Desulfovibrio desulfuricans: one gene and its partner. The protein of the gene in region 1 interacts with the protein of each later gene in a pairwise test. Links are inferred from orthologs where the notes say so. Each region holds a gene or a part of one and is shown on either strand. Other genes may lie near its edges.

Evidence for each region. The genes of interacting proteins can lie anywhere in the genome.
Region 2: the proteins of mrdA (region 1) and NE637_RS10685 interact in binary tests that used the Escherichia coli proteins (3 or more experiments, as listed by UniProt). The link is inferred for Desulfovibrio desulfuricans from one-to-one orthologs.

Annotation. Positions count from the first base shown.
Region 1 is NZ_JANFYZ010000004.1:55,248-62,794, forward strand. Bases 1,868-4,866 are described here. They hold mrdA (penicillin-binding protein 2), read left to right. Parts: upstream 1,868-2,408; coding sequence 2,409-4,325; downstream 4,326-4,866. Other genes in these bases: mreC (rod shape-determining protein MreC), read left to right, coding at 1,868-1,958; NE637_RS06075 (hypothetical protein), read left to right, coding at 1,955-2,425; rodA (rod shape-determining protein RodA), read left to right, coding at 4,509-4,866. Outside these bases: NE637_RS06065 (rod shape-determining protein), read left to right, coding at 1-946; more of mreC, read left to right, coding at 1,068-1,867; more of rodA, read left to right, coding at 4,867-5,615; NE637_RS06090 (bactofilin family protein), read left to right, coding at 5,639-5,980; NE637_RS06095 (GAF domain-containing protein), read left to right, coding at 6,336-6,890; gap (type I glyceraldehyde-3-phosphate dehydrogenase), read left to right, coding at 7,094-7,547. UniProt on the Escherichia coli protein: Catalyzes cross-linking of the peptidoglycan cell wall. Responsible for the determination of the rod shape of the cell. Is probably required for lateral peptidoglycan synthesis and maintenance of the correct diameter during lateral and centripetal growth.
Region 2 is NZ_JANFYZ010000008.1:28,388-33,775, forward strand. The notes cover bases 1-3,114. They hold NE637_RS10685 (penicillin-binding protein 1A), read left to right. Parts: upstream 1-395; coding sequence 396-2,834; downstream 2,835-3,114. Other genes in these bases: NE637_RS10680 (TusE/DsrC/DsvC family sulfur relay protein), read left to right, coding at 1-191; ade (adenine deaminase), read left to right, coding at 3,015-3,114. Outside these bases: more of ade, read left to right, coding at 3,115-4,736; NE637_RS10695 (tRNA (adenine-N1)-methyltransferase), read left to right, coding at 4,805-5,388. UniProt on the Escherichia coli protein: Cell wall formation. Synthesis of cross-linked peptidoglycan from the lipid intermediates.

The DNA.
Region 1 (7,547 bases):
GGGAATTGTGTTGCGCGAGCCCTCTGTGGTTGCGGTCAAAAAAGACCCGCGCGGCAACAATGTAGTTCTTGCCGTTGGGCACGATGCCAAGCGCATGCTGGGCAGAACCCCTGGCAACATCTGGGCTATCCGCCCCATGAAGGACGGCGTTATCGCCGACTTTGAAGTTACCGAGGCCATGCTGCGCCACTTTATCGCCAAGGTTCACAATTCGCGGCGTCTTGTGCGCCCGCGCATCATGATTTGCGTACCTACGGGCATCACCCAGGTGGAAAAGCGCGCCGTGAAAGAGTCGGCCCAGTCCGCTGGCGCACGTGAAGTGTACCTCATCGAAGAACCCATGGCAGCGGCCATCGGCGCGGATCTGCCCATTCAGGAACCCACCTCCAACATGGTGGTGGATATCGGCGGCGGCACCACTGAAGTGGCGGTCATCTCCCTTTCGGGCATTGTGTACTCGCGCTCTGTGCGCGTGGGCGGCGACAAGATGGACGAAGCCATCATGACCCACGTCAAGCGCAAGTATAACATGCTCATCGGCGAATCTTCCGCTGAAGAAATCAAGATCAAGATCGCATCCGCCTATCCGCTCGATCCGGAACAGCAGATCGAAGTCAAGGGACGCGACCTTGTGACGGGTATTCCGCAGAATATTATCATCACCTCTGAAGAAGTGCGCAAAGCCATTTCTGAACAGGTGGACAGTATTGTTCAGGCTGTGCGCATCGCCCTGGAACAGACCCCGCCGGAACTGGCGGCGGATATTGTGGACAGGGGCATTGTGCTCACGGGCGGCGGCGCGCTACTCAAGGGCCTTGACCAACTGCTGCGCGAAGAAACCTCGTTGCCCATTACTGTTGTGGACGATCCCTTGTCCACGGTTGTGGTGGGTACCGGCAAAGCGCTGGACAACCTGCACATTCTTAAAGAAGTGTGCATCGACTAGAACCGACCTTGTCCTCGCGCCCCTGTGCGGCTGACGCAATGCCGGAACACGAGCTTCCGGTTCTGCGTCTCCGGTACAGGGGCGCGATTTATTCCGCACCGGCTTTCAGGAGCTTCCGCCTGTGACACTGCGGCGTCTTCTCCTCCTCGCGGGCATTTTGCTCATCCTGTTTCTGGGCATGTATTCCTGGAATCAGCGCACGCGCGTTCTGGACGACCTGGCCGCGAAACTGGGGCTTGAAATCACCGGCGCGGTGCTCACGCCCGTTCGTTCGGCGCAGGACGCTGCGGAAAACATGTGGGATCGCTATTTTGACCTTGTGGGCGTGCGCGAAGAAAACGAAGCCCTCAAGCAAAAGGTGGACGAACTCGAAGCGCGCCTGCTTGCCAATGGCGAAGATCTGGCCGAGCTCAAACGCCTGCGCGCGCTGGTGCAACTGCCGGTAGACCAGACATGGCGTCCCCTTGGAGCCCGCGTTCTTTCCGGCCGCATGGGCCCCAACGCCGTTCTGGACAGCATCACCATCAGCCGGGGTTACAGCACGGGCGGGCGTCCGGGCACGCCGCTGGTCACGCACCTTGGCCTGGTTGGCCGCGTTCTCAAGGCCAGCGCCCACAGTTCCATTGTGTTGCTGCTCACTGATCCCAGCAGCCGCATAGCCGTTTTTTCGCAGGAAAGCCGGGCTCCCGGCATCCTCATGGGCATGGGCACGGGCCAAAAGCTTGAAGTCAACTTTGTGCAGCGCGATGCCAAGGTCAAGCCCGGCGAAATAATCATCACCTCCGGTCTGGACGGCAAGTACCCCAAGGGCATACCTGTGGCGCGCGTACTGCGCGTGGCTCCTTCGGACTACACCCAGTTCATGGCCATCAAGGCAGAACCGCTGGTTGACCTGCAACACCTTGAAGAAGTGCTGCTGCTCGAATCCACCGGCGCGCCCCGCCCGCTGGAACCCAGCGAAGCTCCCAAAGAATTCGTGGGCCCGCCCGCGCCCAAAAGCGCCACGCCATGAGGACGCTCCGCAGCATTGCATGGTGGGCCTTTTTCATGGCCTGCGCCATTGTTTTGCAGGCGGCGGTACCGGGGCTTGATGTGCTCACGGTTGGCCTGATCATCCTGTTGCAGGAACGGGATTATAAAAATATGCTCTGGCTGCTGCCCGTGTTCATCCTGTTGCAGGAAGGCATGGGCACGCGCCCCTTCGGGGCCGTCATTGTCTGGTATGCCGCAGTCATTTTGCTGTTCAAGATGGGCCGCTGGCTGTTTGAAGTGGAAAATTTCATTTTTGTCTTTTTGCTGTCAGCCTGCCTGGGCGCCGCATACTACGCCATTGCGTGGCTCATGGCCCCTTTGCAGAACCTGCCTTTCGATGTGCAGGGAACCCTGGACACAAGCCTGATTCAGGCCATCTTTGTGCCCTTCGCCTGGCGGCTGTTGGTGGCCACCCGCCACTGGAACCCCGATGATCAGGAAAACTGACAATACCTCGCTGCTGGCGCACAAAGACAAGGCGCAGCATAAGGGCATTCGCTCCTGGCTCAAGATTCAGGTCGAGAGCGAGGGCTATCAGCCGCCGCGCGCGGGCGCAATCCTGCTTCAGGTTCTGGTGGGTCTGATGTTTTTTGTGCTTGTGGTGCGCTTCTGGTATTTGCAGGTGCACAGGGGTGAAGAGTTTGCGCGTCAGGCGCAGGACAACCGCCTGCGCATTGAGCGCATCTTTGCCCCGCGCGGGCGCATCATGGACGACAAGGGCAAGGTGCTGGCCGACAACCGCACCGCCTACGGCCTTTCCATCGTACGCGAAGACTGCCACGACATCCCGGCCACCCTGGCCCAGATAAGCGAATGGTCGGGCATTCCCCTCCAGCAGGTCTGGGACAAGTTCCGGCAGGACCGCTTCAAGGTCAAACCCTTTGAGCCTCTGCTGCTCATCACCGATATCGACTTTGACCTTGTGGCCCGCATTGAATCCGAGATTCACGAATGGCCGGGGCTTGAAATTGTGGTGCGCACCAAGCGCAGCTACCCCGAGAAAGAACTTTTCGCCCATATTCTTGGCTACGTTGCAGAAGCCAACGAGCAGGAAATGGCCGCGGACAGCGCCCTTGCCATGGGCGATCTGGTGGGCAAGCAAGGGCTGGAACTGGAGCTGGAAAAGCAGTTGCGGGGCCGCAAGGGATTGTACGATGTCGAGGTTGACGCCCACGCCCGGGTGCTTGGCAAGACCCTGCGCGATGAACCGCGCGGCGGGCACGAAATACATCTTTCGCTCGATGCGGGCCTGCAAAAGGCCGCCTGGGACGCCCTCGGCGGCGAGGCTGGCTGCATCGTGGTCATGGAGCCGGACAGCGGCAAACTGCGCGCGCTGGTGACATCCCCGGCCTACGACAACAATCTTTTTGCTGCGGGCATTTCGCAACGCGACTGGGACGCCCTGCGCACCAACAACCGCTTTCCCTTGCAGAACCGCGTTATCCAGAGCGTGTACCCCCCAGGTTCCGTATGGAAGCTGGTTATGGCCACCATGCTGCTTGAAAAGGGCGTTAACCCGCGCGAAAGCGTGTTCTGCCCCGGTCAGGTCAAGCTGGGCAACCAGATTTTCCGCTGCTGGAAGCGTGGCGGGCACGGCTCGGAAGACCTCGTGCACGCGCTCATCGACTCCTGCGACGTCTATTTCTACCAGATGGGCGACCGCCTGGGCATTGACAAGTTGGAAGAATTCGCCAAGGCTTGTGGATTCGGGCGGCCTACAGGCATTGATCTGCCGCACGAAAAATCGGGTCTTGTGCCTTCGCGCGACTGGAAACGGCGGCGTTTTGGTCGCCCGTGGACACGCGGTGAAACCTACAACGTGTCCATCGGCCAGGGCTACACCCTGGTGACACCGGTGCAGGTAGCAGTATTTGTTTCGGCCCTGCTCAACGGCGGCGATCTGCTCAAGCCCCAGCTTGTGGATGACGCCACCCGCGAAGTGCGCGGGCGCGTACCCGCCAAGCCTGAAACGCTCAAGTTTGTGGTGGAGGCCATGCGCCGCACTGCCAACGGCGGCACAGCCAAGGTTGTGGGCCGCAAGGATGCCGACATGGGCGGTAAAACAGGCACGGCGCAGGTGGTCAAACTCAAGATGGCCGCGGGCGACCGCCGCCTGAAAATGTCAGAAATGGAATACGCCCAGCGTGACCACGCCTGGATTGCCACCTGGGGTGTTAAAGACGGCAAAACCTACGTGGTTATTGTCATGGTAGAACACGGCGGCGGCGGTTCAAGTGTGGCTGGCCCTGTGGCCCGCAAGGTTTACGACTATCTTTTCGGGCCTGACCCCAACGCGCCCATGATCGTGTTGCCCGCCCCAACCGCAGCCGTAGACCCCACGGACTAGGCAACATGCGCAAAGAGCCGGCACCGCGCACAGGCGCAAACAATGTTTGCTCCAATGGCAAGAGCGCAGCCAACAATCGCAGCAAGGCCCGCCACGGGCAAGGAGTGTTGCGGTGCGCGGCACATGGACAAGCCTTTTCAGACCACCCTGCAACCACGCATTCCTGACAAGCGGACAAGCGGCATGGATAATCGCCTTTTCAGCTATATCAACTGGGGCCTTCTGGCCTGTATGCTGCTGCTCTATCTTGTGGGCGTGGGCAACCTGTATTCCGCCAGCGGTACGCGCGTGGAATCTGGCCTGGCATTCAATTCCTTTTATCAGCGCCAGCTGATCTGGGGCCTGTGCGGCGTGGTATGCATGCTGCTGGCAATGGTTTTTGACTACCGCCAGTTGCGCAACCTTGCCTGGCCTTTCTTTCTCATAACCGTCTTTCTTCTGCTGCTGGTGCCCATTGCGGGCAAAACAGTCTACGGTGCCAAGCGCTGGATTTCGCTGGGTTTCATGAGCTTGCAGCCTTCAGAAATGGCCAAGCTTTCCGTGCTGGTTCTGGTGGCGCGCCTGCTGGCGCGCGACAGCCGCCCCCTGGGCTGGAAAAATTTTTGCAGCGTGCTTTGCGTGGGCCTTATTCCTTGCGGGCTTATCATCGTTCAGCCCGATCTGGGCACTACCCTGCTCATATTGCTGATCATGGGCGGCATGATCCTGTTCCACGGGCTTAAGGGCTACGTGCTCAAAACATGCCTGCTGGTAGCGCCAGCCGCTGTGGCCTTCATGTGGTTTGTGGGTATGCACGATTACCAGCGCCAGCGCATCCTGACGTTTCTGGACCCCGGCAACGACCCGCGCGGCACAGGGTATCACATCATCCAGTCGCGCATTGCCATTGGATCGGGCGAATTGTGGGGCAAGGGTTTTCGCGAAGGCACGCAGAGCCAGTTGCGCTTTCTGCCCGAACGCCACTCCGACTTTGCCGTGGCTGTTTTTGGCGAGGAATGGGGTTTTGTGGGCTGCGTGGCTCTGGTCACGCTGTTCTGCCTGTTTTTGCTTTCCATCTTCTCAACCGCAGTTCAGGCCAAGGATCGCTTTGGCAGTACCCTGGTGGTTGGGGTGTTTTTTTACTTTTTCTGGCAGATTTTTATCAACATGGGCATGGTCATAGGCCTCATGCCGGTGGTGGGCATTCCCTTGCCCTTCATCAGCTACGGCGGCAGCGCCACGGTGGTCAACTTCACACTGCTTGGCATTGTACTCAACGTGTCCATGCGACGTTTCATGTTTAAAAGCTAACTGTAAAGCCAAAGGGGATAAACGTGGCAAAGGACGAAATAGCGTACCTCGGCTCCGATACCGTCTATGAAGGCAAGCTCAACTTCAAGGGCACTGTGCGCATTGAAGGCCGCTATACTGGCGAAATTGTCAGTGACGGTACGCTCAACGTGGGCAAGGATGCTCAGGTGCAGGGCACCCTTGATGTGGGTGAACTGCTGCTTTCCGGCCACTTCACCGGCGATGTGACGGCCAAACGCCGCATCGTGGTTTACAGCTCCGGGGTGCTCGAAGGTCAGGTTGTCACGCCCAATCTGCTTACGGAAGAAGGCGGCATCATTGAAGGCCAGATCAGCATGAAGGCCCCGGTCAAGCCCAAGGCTTAAGGGCCCAAGGCTTAGGGGGCAAAGCAAGAACGCCTGAGGGTGCGCCAAGCCGCGTTTTCTCAACGTTCGGCTTCCCTGCGCGGACAGATCGATAAGAGCCTGCGGCAATTTTGCTGCGCTGCCCAGAAAGGATCCTGCCAATGCAAGTATCCCGGCCAGCAGCCTCCTGAAATAGCGCTGCATTGGTGCACTCTTGCCTGTTTATGGCATATTCGCCGGGCCATGCCACACCACATTTGCCTGATGCAGAAAAATAGCGCATAGTTGGAACTGGAAAACGTGTTACAAACCAGATCAACAATTCATGCGCGGCAGGCTTTAATACCTGTCGAAACGCTTTCCTCAGGAGGCACCTATGGCACACGATTATTTCCGTGCGCTCAGGGATGTGGCGCTGGTTATCAACTCCAGCCTTGAGCCCCGCGAAGTTCTGCACAAAATCACCGAGCAAACCGCCGTTACCATGGGCTGCAAAGCAAGCACCATCCGTCTGCTGGACAGCACCGGACGCTTCTTGCTGCCCAGCGCCGCCCACGGCCTTTCCTCCACCTACATGCGTAAAGGCCCGGTGGAAGTGAAACGCAGCGGCCTTGACGGCGAAGTGCTTTCCGGCAAGACCATTCACCTTAAGGACGCCACCGCCGACGGGCGTTTTCAGTACCCGGAATCGGCCAAGGCCGAAGGCCTTGTTTCCGTGCTGTCCTCCCCCCTCATGGCTGACGGCAAAGCCATTGGCCTCATCCGCGTGTACTCCGACGTGGAGCGCGAATTCAGCGCCGACGAGGAAACCTTCATGGAAGCCGTGGCTGCCATTTCGGCGCTGGCCATTGAAAACTCCCGCCTGCATGAAGCCCTGCGCAACAATTACGAGCTGATGGCCAAACACGCCTACTCTCTCTACGAAGACTAGGCCGCGCACAGGCGATTTTGTCCCGGCTGCCTGGCAGGTTTTCAACAGCCCGTGCAGCAAAGGCATTGCCTAAAAGTGGCAGGGCTTTCGTCCGGGGCCAGAACAGTCGGGCGCAGTGCATGCGCTTTGCAAATTTGAGCCGTTGAATTCCGGCGGCAGCGCACGACAACGATTTTTCCCTCTACGCTATGAGGAACTTGCATATGAGCAGAATCAAAGTAGGCATCAACGGCTTTGGCCGTATTGGGCGGCAGGTTTTCCGCGCCCTGCACCAGAGCTACCGCGACAAAGTGGAAGTGGTTGCCATCAACGACCTGTTTGACGCGGAATCCAATTTCCACCTGCTGGAATACGATTCCGTCTATGGACGTGCCAACCTTGACGCCAAGGTCAACGGTCAGGACGCCACAGTAGGCGACTGGAACATCCACTGCTTTGCAGAGCGCGACCCCAAGCAGCTTACCTGGGGCGCGCATGATGTTGACATCGTGGTGGAAAGCACGGGCATCTTCCGCTCTGCCACCCAGGCGGCCGTGCATATTGAAAACGGCGCAAAAAAGGTCATCATCACCGCCCCCGCCAAGGACGAAGACATCACCATCGTCATGGGCGTGAACCACGAGCAGTACGACCCGGCCAAGCACCACGTCGTGTCCA
Region 2 (5,388 bases), on another replicon or contig:
ACGCTGATCACCAGAAGATCCTTGACTTCCTGCAGGACTACTACAAGAAGAACGGCATTGCCCCCATGGTCCGTATTCTTTCCAAGAACACCGGCTACAAGCTGAAGGAAGTGTACGAACTCTTCCCCTCCGGCCCCGGCAAAGGCGCCTGCAAAATGGCCGGCCTGCCTAAGCCCACTGGCTGCGTGTAGTCCAGCCGCAACATTTTGGAAAAAAGCGGAAGGGAAACCTTCCGCTTTTTTTTGCCCATACCGCCCTGCTCGGGCATGCGCCGCCCATACCGTGCGGCGCGCCCGCCGGGGCTTGCCTTTCTGGCAACATTTCATATCTTCTCATCAGCCCGCGCTACGCTCCCCTCCCTTTACGCCGGGCCAAAAAAACGGTATCGCCCTGCCATGAAAATTCGTCTGTCCCTGAAAAAATGCGCCCTCTGGTTTATGGGCATCGTTATAGTCTGCGGCCTGCTGGGCGGCGGCGCGGTGGCCATGCTTTTTTACTGGGCCTCGCGCGACCTGCCCGACCTGAACCGTATCGCCGAATACAAGCAGCCGCAGGCTACTGTCATTCTGGCGCGCGACGGTTCAACCCTTGGCACCCTCTATCACGAAAAGCGCTTTGTCATTGGGCTCAAGGACATGTCGCGCTATCTGCCCATGGCCTTTCTGGCTGCGGAAGACGACGCCTTCTACAGGCACATGGGCATTGACCCCGTGGCCATCGCACGCGCCGCCATCAACAACTTCCGCAAGGGACGCCAGGGCGAGGGCGGCAGCACCATTACCCAGCAGCTCATCAAGCAATTGCTGCTCACATCCGAGCGCAGCTATACCCGCAAGATGAAAGAGGCCATTTTGGCCTATCAACTTGAAAGAAACTTCACCAAGGATCAGATCCTTACCATATATCTGAACCAGATATATCTGGGTGAACACGCCTTTGGCGTGGAATCGGCTGCCCGCACCTATTTTGGCAAGCATGCCGCTGATATCACCCTGGCCGAAAGCGCCGTCATTGCGGGCCTGCCCAAGGCCCCCAGTTCTTACAATCCCTTCCGCAGGCCGGAGGAAGCCAAGAACCGGCAGATGTACGTGCTTGGCCGACTGCGCGACCTCAAGTGGATCACTCAGGCCGAGTATGATCAGGCTGTGGCCGAACCGCTGGTCTACTGGAGCATGCCCGAGGGCATGGGCGGTGCGGCGCAGTGGTATCTTGAAGAAGCCCGTCGCCTGCTGGTGGAATTTTTTACGGAATCAAACCTCCGCGCACTGGGGGTGGAAACCACCAAGTACGGCGCGGATTACGTGTACGAAGCAGGCCTGACAGTGCAAACCGCCATGGATCCTGCACATCAGACTGCGGCTGGCGCGGCCCTGCGCCGTGGGCTGGAAGAACTGGACAAGCGCCAGGGCTGGCGCGGCCCTGTGGAGCAGCTTGACCCGGCAAAACAGAAGGAATTTCTGGCGAAAAACCAGTTTTCTCCCCTTGATCTGGCAGGCGGTGACTGGGTGAAGGCCCTTGTGACCACCGTGGATACCAAGGAAGTCAAAGTGGCGCTGGGCCAGGGATATACGGGCATTGTGCCTGTTTCGGCCATGTCCTGGGCGCGCAAGCCCAACCCCAAGGTTGCGGCTGCCAACGCGCCAGCCATCAAAGACCCCCGCCAGGTGGTGGCGGTTGGCAATGTTATCTGGGTTTCCGCAGAAGAAATCACGGTTACGGAAACCAACGCCAAGGGCCGCAAAGAGCAGAAAACCATTCCTTTTGATCCCACTGCGGTCAAAAAGAATACCCCTATCCATCTGCGCTTGCAGCAGGATCCGCTGGTGCAGGGGGCCATTGCCTCCGTGGAACCGCAGAGCGGCGACGTTGTGGCCCTTATCGGCGGCTACCAGTTTGGCGACAGCCACTTTAACCGCGCAACGCAGGCTCGCCGTCAGCCCGGCTCCAGCTTCAAGCCTGTGGTCTATTCCACGGCCATGGACTTTGGCTTTACGCCCGCCTCCACGGTGCTGGACGCGCCCTTTGTGTATGTGAACCCCTACACCAATGAAGTGTGGAGGCCCTCAAACTACGAACACAACTACAAGGGCGAACTGCCCCTGCACACGGCTCTGGCCCTTTCCCGCAATACCTGCACCGTGCGCGTGGCGCAGCAGGTGGGCATAGCCAATGTGGTGCAGCGCGCCAAGGCTCTGGGGCTTGAACCGCATTTTCCGCAGGAACTGGCTATCAGCCTCGGCGCTGTGGCCGTGTCTCCGCTTAATCTTACGCAGGCCTACGCTGCCTTTGCCAATCAGGGGCTTGGGGTGCGCCCGCGCATCATCACCTCCATCAGCGACCCGCAGGGCCGTGTGCTCTACAGGCAGGAAGTGGAACACTGGCAGGCTGTCAGCCCCCAGAACGCCTACATTATGGACACTTTGCTCAAGGAAGTTGTCAATTCCGGCACTGGCGGGCGCGCCAGGATTGATGGGCGCATCATAGCGGGTAAAACCGGCACCACCAATGATGAACGCGACGCGTGGTTCATGGGCTTTTCGCCCTACCTCGTGACCGGCGTCTACGTGGGTTACGATCAGGTGCAGAGCCTTGGCCGCCTTGAACAGGGCGGGCGTACTGCCGCCCCCATCTTCCGTTACTACCGCAGTGAAGTGGAAGACCGCTACCCCAAGGACGACTTTGTGATGCCCGAGGGCATTGTGATGGCCGATGGCCTGGCTTTCAAGGCCGACCAGCCCATGCAGGGCGCATCTGCGACCTCCCCCACCACTGCCGATGGAACGGCAGTGGATACCTCGGAAGGCGGCGAAGACCTGATGCGCCAGATGTTCTAAGCGCAGGCCCCAGAAGCCAGACGTTTAAAGCCACAGTCACGCACGGAATTGCACCAGCCGAAAGACTATGCAGCTTCCGTGCGTGACGCGGCGTAGACAAGACCGCCCGGCAAAAGCCGAATTTCCCATCCTGCAAGCGCTCCGGCGTGGTGCAGCCTGCCCTGCGGGGCGGAGACCTCCATGAAACATCGCATCAACATGGCCGCCGGAACCGAACCGGCGGATATCCTCATCACAAACGCCAGAGTCGTTGATGTTTTTTCCGGTCTGGTGCGGCAGGATTCCGTGGCCATCGGCGACGGCGTTTTTCTGGGTTTTGGCCAGCGCGAGGCCCGCGAAGTGGTGGACGCACAAGGGGCCTATCTGCTGCCCGGCTTCATCGATGCCCACATCCATCTGGAATCCAGCATGGTCACTCCAGCGCGCTTTGCCGAGATGGCCCTGCCCCACGGCACCACATCCGTTGTGGCAGACCCGCACGAGCTGGCCAACGTATGCGGCACTGCCGCCTTGCGCTTCTTGCTTGCCAGCGCCCAGACCCTGCCCTTGAGCATTTTTCTGGCCCTGCCTTCATGCGTTCCGGCCACGCCATTTGAAGACAGCGGCGCGGTGTTGAAAGCCGAAGACCTGGCTCCCTTCATGGACGACCCGTACGTGGCCTCGCTGGGCGAAATGATGAACTACCCCGGCGTGCTCAGCGGCGATCCTGAAGTGCTGGAAAAGCTTGCCCTGAGCCGTTCACGGCGCAAGCCCGTTGACGGACACGCCCCGGCCCTGCTGGGCAGGGAACTTGACGCCTACCTGTGCACGGGCATTGCCAATACGCACGAGTGCACCACAGCTGAAGAATTTCACCAGAACCTCATGCGCGGCTGCCGCATCTTTTTGCGAGACGGCTCCGCAGCGCGCAACCTGCCCGCGCTGGCCCCGCTGGTCACGCCCGGCAACTGCCACCGCTGCGCCTTTTGCTGCGATGACCGCCACGCCTCCGAACTCCTTACTGCGGGCCATATGGACGAAGTGCTGCGCAAGGCCGTGGCCCTGGGCATGGACCCCGTCACGGCAGTGCGTCTATGTACCCTCAACGCCGCCGAGGCCGAGGGACTGCCAGGCAAGGGGGCCATTGCCCCCGGCTATGACGCCGACTGCGTGCTGGTTGACGATCTGGCATCCTTCAACGTGCGCATGACCTTTGCGGGGGGGAGGCAGATCGCCGCAGAAGGCCGCATGCTCGTCCTGCTGGCGGATCCGCCCCTGAACGACCTGACCAATACGGTGCGGCTTGCGCCCCTGCCGGATGACGTGCTTGCTCTGCCCCTGCCGTCGGGCCGCGCACGGGTTATCCGCCTGCACCCCGGTTCGCTGGTGACGGATGCCGAAGAGCATGACGTCGCCTGCACCAATGGACTTTTTGACGCCCGCCAGAACGACGGTCTGTGCAAGCTGGCAGTTGTGGAGCGCCACAAGGCCACTGGCAAGGTGGGCGTGGGCATTCTGGCAGGATACGGCCTGCGCAACGCGGCTGTGGCAACCTCAGTGAGCCACGACTCGCACAATATTGTGGTCTGCGGGGACAACGATGCAGACATGCTGGCCGCCGTGCGCCGGGTTGCCGCCATGGGCGGCGGCATCGCCGTTGCGGGCGAAGGCCGGATTCTTGAGGAGCTGCCCCTGCCCGTGGCCGGGCTGATGACCCACGAAGCCCCGGAAACCGTGGTGCGTGCGCTGGATGCCATCCACGGCCTGCTGCACGGGCACGGCATTCCGGCCAATGTGGCTCCGCTCATGGCTCTGAGCTTCATGGCCCTGCCCGTGATTCCCTCGCTCAAGCTGACCGCGCGCGGTCTTTTTTCCGTTGCCGACTGGCGCTTTGTTTCGGTAGACGCGGCAGCGCGGCTCTGAGGCATTTTTTCTGACACCTGAGGGTAGCGTCCATTGCGCAGCCCTGAAGCAGCTAATAAAGGAACCTCATGATTCCCTTCGGTACGCTTGTCGTCTATGTAACCCCCAAGGGCCGCCGCTATGTCAAACGCCTCGTTGAAGGCCAGGACTGGCACAGCAATGATGGCACCCTTGTTTCCACCGAGGTGGCGCAGGCTGACCTTGGCTCTGTGGTCTACACCAACCAGAATGTGCCCATTCAGGTGATGGAAGCCACCCTGTATGACCGCCTCAAGGGCCTCAAGCGTCAGACGCAGATCATCTACCCCAAGGATATCGCCTATATCTGCCTGCGCCTCGGCGCTGGCCCGGGGCGTACCATCATCGAGGCGGGCTGCGGTTCCGGCGGCCTGACCACTGGCCTTTCGTGGTTCTGCGGCCCCACCGGGCGCGTGGTGAGCCATGAGGCCCGTGAGGAATTCATGAAGCTGGCGCGCCGCAACCTTGAGTGGGCTGGCGTGGGCGAAAATGTGGAACTGCACAACCGCGATGTGGCCGAAGGCTTTGCCGTGACCGGTGCGGACGCGCTCTTCCTTGATGTGCGCACCCCGTGGGAATACCTCGACCATGCTCTGGCCGCAGTGCGCCCTGGTGCGAGCTTCGGCTTTTTGCT